3 regions of the Acidovorax sp. ST3 genome follow, and region 3 is predicted to be linked to each of the others. Evidence: predicted binding sites of a transcription regulator. Region 3 holds the regulator's gene; each other region holds the start of a gene.
The links. The regulator sigma-54, encoded in region 3, starts transcription at its own class of promoters, with help from an activator protein. The targets are predictions, from matches to a motif close to TGGCANGNAANCTGCTTT.

Region 1: DNK89_RS08025 (arsenate reductase (azurin) small subunit) is a predicted target of sigma-54. The motif match lies at 1,983-2,000, and genes of this name have one in related genera.
Region 2: DNK89_RS13410 (6-hydroxynicotinate reductase) is a predicted target of sigma-54. The motif match lies at 2,084-2,101, and genes of this name have one in related genera.

The regions. Positions count from the first base shown of each region.
Region 1 is NZ_QKVP01000002.1:691,326-694,558, forward strand. It holds gene DNK89_RS08015 (ATP-binding protein) at 1-927, opposite strand, end outside; gene DNK89_RS08020 (PhnD/SsuA/transferrin family substrate-binding protein) at 1,002-1,871, opposite strand; gene DNK89_RS08025 (arsenate reductase (azurin) small subunit) at 2,035-2,559, shown strand; gene DNK89_RS08030 (arsenate reductase (azurin) large subunit) at 2,570-3,233, shown strand, end outside.
Region 2 is NZ_QKVP01000004.1:151,275-154,507, forward strand. It holds gene DNK89_RS13405 (UPF0280 family protein) at 1-267, opposite strand, end outside; gene DNK89_RS13410 (6-hydroxynicotinate reductase) at 420-2,039, opposite strand; gene fdxA (ferredoxin FdxA) at 2,215-2,544, shown strand; gene DNK89_RS13420 (ferredoxin--NADP reductase) at 2,611-3,233, shown strand, end outside.
Region 3 is NZ_QKVP01000007.1:20,401-23,633, reverse strand. It holds gene DNK89_RS21290 (class I SAM-dependent RNA methyltransferase) at 1-62, opposite strand, end outside; gene DNK89_RS21285 (thioesterase family protein) at 59-541, opposite strand; gene DNK89_RS21280 (RNA polymerase factor sigma-54) at 622-2,220, opposite strand; gene lptB (LPS export ABC transporter ATP-binding protein) at 2,309-3,070, opposite strand; gene lptA (lipopolysaccharide transport periplasmic protein LptA) at 3,127-3,233, opposite strand, start outside.

The DNA.
Region 1 (3,233 bases), on a different contig from region 3:
ACGGTCTTCCATGCGTGCTTGCGGCAACAGGGCCGCGACCGTAGTGCGAATCTGCTGTAGCCCTCGATCAATGAGGTCTATGGTGCGGGCTCGGATCTCGCTGGAGCCACCATGCAGGCGCAGGGTCTGCGTTGCCGTCAGCAAGCCCGCCAGCGGGTTGTTGATTTCGTGGGCTACAGCCGCCGTTATACGCCCGACCGCAGCCAAGCGTTCGGCGGAAAGCGCGCGCTCTTCAGCCCATTTGTTTCGCTCCAGCTCCCGCATGAGCTGGGCGATGGCCCCACCAATGCGAGCCAGTTCCGGGTCGGAAGTCTTTGGCACCTGGGTGCGCAATAGGCCTGGGTCTTCCCGGCCAATGCGTTCGATTAAAGCGACCAGGCGCTCGACGGGTTTCGTCATACGCTGCCCGACCCACCAGCCCATGGGCACCAGCAAGGCGACAGCGAGGGCGATACCGATCAGCGCCGTCTGGGCGAGCGACACCCAGTCGGGGACAAACACCGCCGCGTCTACTTCCATCAGCACAAAGCCAAGGGTTTGACCGTCTTCACTGCGGATCGGGTTCAACAACAGCACCGATTCGTCGTGCTGCTCCACACGTACTCTCGCTGCGATTTCGGAGGGCATCAGCAGGGGCTGGCCGTGCCAAGTTTCGCCGAGCAACAGGCGACCAGTTTCTATTTGAGCGGGGGCCGACGCGGCAAAGACTCGGCCTTCTGCGTCCAAAATGGCCAGGCGCGCATGCCCTTCGGCGGCACCGGGAATCAGTTCTGCGGTGTCTCTCAGCAGCGAAAAAACCCGCCAGGTGTCATCCGCTACGAGCATGGGCCGCACTTGGGCGATGAGTAGCACCACGGCCCGGTCGAGCAGAGCGAGCGTTTCTTTCCGCGCGTTCTGAGCAGACACCCTCGCGGTGACCGAGGTCACCAGCAGGGCCCCAATCAGTACGGCCAACGACAGGCCTAAAGGGATTTGCACCCGATAGGGCAAACGCCTGAGCATCAGCCCACCACACCGCTTCCCGGAACGAGCAAGGCTTGGCGCCGGATCGATTCAAAAAGGGTGTGCGTGCCCGCAGTGAACCCCGACAGGTTCAGCGACGCCAGTAGATCCTGGCCCACCTTGTCGTCGGCCATCCCCAGGAGTGCCTGCCGAAGCGACTCGGTCGACGCGGAGGGAGGTCGGCGCCGGGTCACCAGCGGTGGAAATCCAAAGCCATCCGATTTCCAGACCACCTGGGTTTTCTCAATTGCGGGCATTTTTTGCGACCGCATGGTTTCCCACACATACCCATCGATAGACCCTGCCTGGGCCAACCCGGCCGCCACTGCTTCGGCCACGTTGCGATGGCTGTGCGCGAAGAAGGCCCGCTTGAGCTCGCGCGGCATCACACCCGCTTTCGCGAGCTGGGCTTGCGCGACCAACCACCCTGAATTGGACAGAGGATCGGAGTACGCGAGCACGCGTTGCCTCAGATCGCCCCAGTCGCTAACTAGGGGCGCAGGCGAAGTCGCCTTGGACCGAATGAGATAGGCCTGATACACCGGCTTTCCCATGTACAAAGGCACGGCCAACAAGCTCAGGTCTGCTTCAAAGCGGATGTAGGGGTAGCCACAGATCCATGCCGCGTCCACTTGGTCGGAGAACAGTAAGTCCAACACCGACTGGTAGGACTCCCGGGCTACGAACCCAACTTCCGCACCCACGCGCGCACCCAGATACCGGCTCCAGCGGGAGAGAAAGGCCACCTGGTCGGCCAGGATCACCGGGGTCAAACCGATGCGCAGCCGGTCCGCTCCCCAACCCGGGAGGGACACAGCCGTCGCTGCGGCGCCGCAGGCTCCAGCGGCCAGATAGCGTCTTCGGTTCATGGGCATGTCCGCGTCACGTTTTCGTAACATTGATTTTCATCATGGTTACGAAAAGCACACAGCGAACAAACCCTATAGGCGTAAGTCCTTGTTTTTAAACAGATCAGATCCTGGCACAGCCATTGCTGTGTGAGATTGCCTTTGTTTAAAACCAGGAGACAAAATGGAAGACATCAAGATGGGTCGCCGATTTTTTCTGAAATCGGGTGGGGCAGCAGCTGCCGTGGCAGGCGCAACAGTCATTCCGATTCGCAACGCGAATGCAGCCACCTCGGCTGCGTCCAGCGGCACCACCCTGCCTTACCCCAAAAAATCCGTCGGTGCGGCCAAGGGCATGCCGCTGAACCAGGCGGTGAGTTTTGCCTACCCCGATGACAGCTCGCCCTGCCTTGCGATCCGCATGGGCTCGCCCGTGCCTGGCGGCGTCGGCCCCAATGGCGACATCGTTGCTTACAGCTCTTACTGCACTCACATGGGTTGCCCTGTTGGCTACGAACCGGGCACGCGGACCTTCAAGTGCGGGTGCCACTTCTCCATCTTCGATCCCGAGAACAGCGGTCAGATGGTGACCGGTCAGGCCACTGAAGACCTCCCGCGCATTCTGCTGGCTTACGACGCGGCCACCGACAGCATCCATGCTGTCGGGGTCGATGGCCTGATCTACGGTCGCCAGTCCAACATCCTTTGAGGAGCGCAGCATGACCACGCAGATCAATGACCGCATCGCGTTGCCTCCGAAAGACGCGCAAAAGACCAACATGACCTGCCACTTCTGCATCGTTGGATGTGGCTATCACGCTTACAAGTGGGACCACAACACCGAAGGTGGCCGCGCCCCAGACCAAAACGCATTGGGCCTGGACTTCCGAACCCAGTTGCCACCGTTTGCCACCACCCTGACCCGGGCGATGACAAACACCATCACCGACAAGGGCGGAAAGAAGTGGAACATCATGATTGTTCCAGACAAGGAATGTGTCGTGAACAGCGGCCTCTCAAGCACGCGCGGCGGCAAGATGGCCAGCTACATGTACACACACGACGGCATCGGTCGCGAGCGCCTGAAGCACCCCCGCATCAAGCGTGGCGACCAATGGCTCGACACCAGCTGGGAGCAGGCCCTCTCGATCTACGCAGGCCTGACCAAGAAAATCCTCGACAACGACGGCCCGGATGGCCTGTTCTACGACTGCTTCGACCACGGCGGCGCTGGCGGCGGCTTCGAAAATACCTGGGGCACCGGAAAGCTGATGTTCAGCGCACTGAAAACCCAGATGGTGCGCATCCACAATCGCCCGGCTTACAACTCCGAGTGCCACGCCACGCGCGACATGGGCGTGGGCGAGCTGAACAACAGCTACG
Region 2 (3,233 bases), on a different contig from region 3:
TGTGATGAAGCCTGCGCGGTAGGGACTGCAGGCGGCCCACATGCGACGCGCCACCACGCCCTGCAACGTGCAGTGCGCACCCACCGGCGCGCGCAGGCCGGGAAGTTCATTCACCAGCTCCTGCAGCAGCCCTTCAAAACGTTGCCAGGCGCGTTCGTGCGCCTGGGCCACAACGTCGCGCACCCCTTCGGCCTGGAGGATGAGGTCCATCGGACCATGCTGGAAATGCCAGCGGTCGTCGGACAGGAGCTTGCGAGCGGCTTGCATGTGCGTTTCAGTACTCACCGCAGGGCGCACCGCCCGCAGCCCTAAACACCGGCGCGGCCCCCGCCAGAGACGCCGAGCAAGGGCCGCCCCGCAGCGAGGGTGTCGTCCCCCTGGAGGGGGAAGGCGCGAAGCGACTCAGGGGGTATTTCATATCAACCCAGCAGAGGCGGTCGGCCCAGCGGCCACGGGTTGGCGGCGGGCAAGGTCTGCCACACGCGCGCCTGCGGTGCACCGTCGTTGTGCCACGCACCGCGCTCCAGCACTTCACGCAGGCTGCGGATCTGTTCGGTGTGGCCGCCCAGCGCTTCATAGTCCGCACGGCGCATGCTGAACTCGATGGGCGCCACGATGGCGGGCGTGGGCACGGTGCCAAAGCTGTTGTCGGGCATTCGCAGCACGTCGGCCATCACGGTGATACCGCCACCCGGCCACACATAGGCCGGGGCACCGCCACAGGTCACGTTGACCAGCGCGTTCTTGATGGAGCGTGTGAGCAGCACCGGGTTCTCGGTGACCCCTGCGCGCAGGCTGCCGCCCGCACCGCCGAGGAACAGCACAGACGCCAGCGAAGGCTCGCAGTTTTCGCCGATGCGGTCCACGATGCGACGCACCTCGACGGGCATCTCGGCTTCCACCGGATTCAGTTGCTCGTCCAGCACGTACCAGGAGGCGTGCTCCCCCGTGGTGGAGGTCATCAAGAGGCGCAACCCCGGCCAGGCGACGGATTCGTCCCAGCCCTCGATGATGGACAGCGGGTCGGCAATGTCGGTGCCACCCCAGCCGGTGCCCGGGTTGGCCACCTGAAAGTAGCGGCCCGGCGTGGACTTGCGCCCGCGCATCTGGATGCCCGAGGGATTCATGTCCAGACAGCGACCCGCCTGGTGCTCGGTGAGCACCCCGGTGATGTGGTCGTCCACCACCACCACCTCGTCGGCATGGCCGAAGAACTGGCGCGCAAAGATGCCAATGGCCGCAGAGCCGCAGCCCACGCGCATGCGCTGCTCGGCCACACCGTTGACGATGGGCGCACGCCCCGCCTGGATCACGAGCTGCGAGCCGCCGTCGATGGTGAACTCCACCGCCTGCTTGTTGCCCAGCGCCTGCATCATCTCGGCGGTGATGCGGCCTTCCTTCTTGGTGCCACCCGTGAGGTGGTGCACACCGCCCAGCGACAGCATCTGCGAGCCGTACTCTGCCGTGGTCACATGGCCCACCACCTCGCCCTTGCAGCGCACGTTGGCCTGCTCGGAGCCGAGGAAGCGGTCGGTGTCGATCTTCACCTTGAAGCTGCAGTAGCTGAAGATGCCCTCGGTGACCACGGTGACCATGTCCACGCCATCGGTCTGGGAACCCACGATGAAGGGCGCCGGCTTGTAGTCGGGGTAGGTGGTGGACGAGCCCACGCCCGTCACGAACACCTCTTCAGACAGCAGCAGGTCGCCGTTCCATGCGGGTTCTGAAGCCACTGCGGTCTCTGCGTCTTCTGCAGCCGGGGCGCGGCCCGCAAACGGCACCAGCGTGGCCTCGCCCGCCTCCAGGGTCTTGCGCAGCAGCACCACCGGGTCCAGCCGCACAAGCACGCCCGCGTGGTTGGCATAACGGTCGCAAGCCCCTGCACGGCCTTCGGAAATCTGGCACAGCACCGGACACGCATTGCACTCGACCTTGGCAGCGTTCATGCGCTCGTTGCGAGGCCGGGCGCGCTCGAGCACCTGCGGCAGATCCGGCGCATCCATGCCAGGTAGCCCGTCGGTCTTGGTGTGTTCAGTCATCGTGGCGGCCCATTCATTGCATTGTGGCAAGTGCTTGTACGCGCATTGCATTTTGTGTAGCATTCACTTAACTTAAATGTTGTGAACACTACATTTGATGTCAATGTAGCGGAATCAATCAGACTCTGCAATGGTGTTTTTGCGCCCCCAAAAATGGTGCATGAGGAGCCCCAAAATGACGCACGTTGTGACAGACGCCTGCATTCGGTGCAAGTACACCGACTGCGTCGATGTGTGCCCTGTCGATTGCTTCAAGGAAGGGCCGGAATACCTGGTCATTGACCCGGACGAATGCATCGACTGCGCGGTGTGCATTCCGGAGTGCCCGGCCAACGCCATCTATGCCGAAGACGACCTGCCCGAAGGCATGGAAATCTTTCTGCAGTTCAACAAAAAGCTGGCGCCCACGCTCCCCACAATCACCAAAAGAAAAGCGGCTTTGCCAGATGCGGAACAATGGAGGGTTGTGAGCCACAAGCTTTCAGGCCTGAACATTGCGCTGTAGAGCGCACAGGGCCCTGCTCTTCAGCCAAATTCCTTATTTGCTTCCAACTTTTCCATCTAACGCACCATGAGCGCCTTTCTTGACGAACGCGTCCTGACGGTCCACCACTGGACGGACCGCCTTTTCTCCTTCACCACCACGCGCGACACCGCGCTGCGCTTCTCCAACGGCCATTTCACGATGATTGGCCTGCGCGGCGAAAACGGCAAACCCCTGCTGCGCGCCTACAGCATCGTGAGCCCCAACTACGAAGAGCACCTGGAGTTCCTGTCCATCAAGGTGCCCGACGGCCCGCTGACCTCGCGCCTGCAGCACATCAAGGTGGGTGACACCATCGTGGTCGGCAAAAAGCCCACGGGCACCTTGCTGATCGACTACCTGCTGCCCGCCAAGCGCCTGTACATGCTCTCCACCGGCACGGGCGTGGCACCGTTCCTGAGCCTGATCCGCGACCCCGAGACCTACGAGAAGTTCGAGGAAGTCATCCTGGTGCACGGCGTGCGCGAGGTGAAGGAGCTGGCCTACCACGACTACATCACCGAAGAACTGCCCAAGCACGAGTTCCTGGGCGAGATGGTCAGCAAGCAGCTCAAGTACTACCCCACCGTGACGCGCGAGGCCTTCAAGCACCAGGGCCGCGTCACCACGATCATCGAGAACGGCCAGCTGGCGCGCGACTTGGGCCTGCC
Region 3 (3,233 bases):
TCGTCGGCCAGAAAGCCCTCGACGCCTGCGGCGCAGGGGAGAAAAAGTTGGAGTTGGTTCATGTCGATGGGGAGGATACGCGCTCGGGCACTGCGGGGGAACCAGGCTCCCCCGCGCGGGCCAGCAGCAGCTGGCGGATGGAGTCCGGGATGGGGGCGACCTTGCGGCTGGCCTTGCCGATGAAGACGATGCCGATCTTGCCGCGCGCCACTTCACGGCCCGAGGCCTTTTCGGTCATGCAGAAGACGAGATCAAAGCCGTAGCGATTGAAGTCTGCCGGCGCCATCTCCACCCGCATGGTCTCGCCGTGGAAACCTTCGGACTTGTACTGCGCCACGATGTCGCCGACCACGATGGACAGGCCGCCCACATCGGCCTCGGGGTAGCCCAGCGACTGGAAGAAACGCACGCGTGCTTCGGACACCAGGGTGAGCAGCTGCGCGTTGTCCAGATGCCCGCCCTGGTTCACGTGGCTGATGTAGATCTGCAGCTCGGTGGCAAAGCCGAAGTACGGGGGAAGGTCAAAGACGATGCGGGCCATGGTGGGCTGCGGTGGGTAATACGGAAACAACAGAAAAGGTACGGCATCGCAGGCGCGCCGTGCGCCAGCCGCCGAGGCGGCTACAACGCCTTGCGCAAATTCGCCGGCGCGATCTTGAGCGCCTCGCGGTACTTGGCCACGGTGCGGCGGGCGCATTCGATGCCCTGCTCCTTGAGCATTTCGGCGATCTGGCTGTCGGACAGCGGCTTGGCCGGGTTCTCCGCCGACACGAACTGCTTGATCAGTGCGCGCACCGCGGTACTGGAGGCATTGCCACCGGTTTCGGTGCCCAGGCCGGAGCCAAAGAAGTACTTCAGCTCGTAGGTGCCGATGGGCGTCGCCATGTACTTGGCGGTGGTGACGCGGCTGATGGTGGACTCGTGCAGGCCCAGTTCGTCGGCAATGTCGCGCAGCACCAGCGGGCGCATGGCCAGCTCGCCGTGGGTGAAGAAGTTCTTCTGCCGCTCAACGATGGCGCGCGACACACGCAGGATGGTGTCAAAACGCTGCTGGATGTTCTTGATGAACCAGCGCGCCTCCTGCAGGCGCTGCTGCATGCCCTGGTGGCCCTCGCCGCCCTTGTGGCCGCGCAGCGCGCCTGCGTAGATGTCGTGCACGCGCAGGCGGGGCATCACGTCGGGGTTGAGCTGCACGATGAAGTTCTGCTGGCCGCTGCCATTGGCGCGACCAGCTTTGCGCACGATGACGTCGGGCACGATGATGTTGCGCTCCACGTCGGCAAACTTGCGGCCCGGGCGTGGTTCCAGGCGGGCGATGAGTGCCATGGCAGCGCGGGTGCGCTCTTCTCCAGCCACGCCGCCTTCGCTGCACAGCTGCGTCAGACGGCGGATGTCCCGGCGCGCCAGCATCTCCAGCGGCTGCTGGCAGATGCGCAGAGCGGTCTGCACGGTCTCGGGGTCGGCGTCGCTGTCTTCGTCGGCCGCCAGCGCCGTGAGCTGCAGCGTCAGGCACTCGGACAGGTTGCGCGCGCCCACGCCCACAGGTTCCAGGCTTTGCAGCAGGCGCTGGGCCACCGTGAAGCGGTGCACCAGCTCTTCGATCTGTTCCAGGTCGTCGGGCCCGGCGAGGCTGATGGCGAGTTCTTCCAGCGGCTCTTCGAGGTAGCCGTCGTCGTTCAGCGATTCGATAAGAAAACGCAGCGCGGCCGTGTCCACTTCGGACAGGCGCAGCGACAGCGCCTGGCGGTGCAAAAAGGCCGTCAGCGACTCGTGGGAACGGGCCAGCTCGGTGGCATCGGCTTCGTCGCCTTCCGTGTCGTTGCGGGTGCGCGCTGGGGCGTCGCCGCCCCACTCGGCATCGTTGGGCGCCATCTCGACGGTGCCGTCGCCGCTCCAGTCGGGCTCGTCGGAGCCTCCACCGGAGATTTCAGCGTCGTTTTGGCTGTCAGCGCTAGTACTGCTTGCGCCAGCAGCTCCTGAAAACATAGCATCATCGGCACTGTAGTCGTCGGCCTGCGCGGGCGTATCGGCGGCTTCCAGGCCAAATTCCTCGCGCGGGGCTTCGTCGGCATTGCGTTCGAGGAACGGGTTTTCGTCGAGCATCTGCTCGACTTCCTGCGAGAGTTCGAGCGTGGACAACTGCAGCAGCCGGATGGACTGCTGGAGCTGGGGGGTCAGTGCAAGGTGCTGCGAGACGCGCAGCGACAGTCCAGGCTTCATTGATTGAGCGCCGCCGGGCCGCCCCAAGGCGCGAAGGCCCCCTCGGGGGGCAGCGCGGTACACGAAGTGACAAGCGTGGGGGCCATGTCTACATCCTGAAGTGTTCGCCGAGGTACACCCTTCGGACCTCCGCGTTGTCCACGATCTCGGACGGCGTGCCCTGCGCCAGCACACGGCCGTCGCTGATGATGAAGGCGTGGTCGCAGATGCCCAGCGTCTCGCGCACGTTGTGATCGGTGATGAGCACCCCAATGCCGCGCGCCTTCAGGAAGCCGATGATGCGCTGGATTTCAATCACGGCGATGGGGTCGATGCCCGCAAAGGGCTCGTCCAGCAGGATGAAGCGCGGCTGGGTGGCCAGGGCACGGGCAATCTCGACGCGGCGGCGCTCGCCGCCCGACAGCGCCAGGGCAGGTGAAGCCCGCAGGTGGTCCACGCGCAGCTCTTGTAGCAGGGCCGTCAGGCGCTCTTCGATGGCGTCGCGCGACAGCGGCTGGCCGTCGTCGGCGCGCTGCAGTTCCAGCACGGCGCGCACGTTTTCTTCGACGGTGAGCTTGCGGAAGATGGAGGCTTCTTGCGGCAGGTACGACAGCCCCAGGCGCGACCGGCGATGGATGGGCATGTGGGCCACGGACTGGCCGTCGATACGGATGTCACCCGCATCGCTGCGTACCAAGCCCACGATCATGTAGAACGAAGTGGTCTTGCCCGCGCCATTGGGGCCCAGCAGGCCCACGACTTCGCCTTTTTGCACCTCCAGGGACACGTCCTTGACGACCTTGCGGCTGCCATAGGACTTGGCTAGGTGCTGCACCTCCAGGCGGCTGCCCGACTGCGAATCAGGCCCCAGACGGCTGTTCGCAGGGGTCGCCGGGGTCTCGGGACCAGTACTCACCACGGGCCCGCTCACTTGGCGCCGCCGCCAAGGGTGTTACTGGGGCGCAGCGCCGGTGCGGGCGACTCGGGCGCCTTGGCGGGGGCTGCCGTACCGGGCGGCGGGTCCTTGGGTGCCA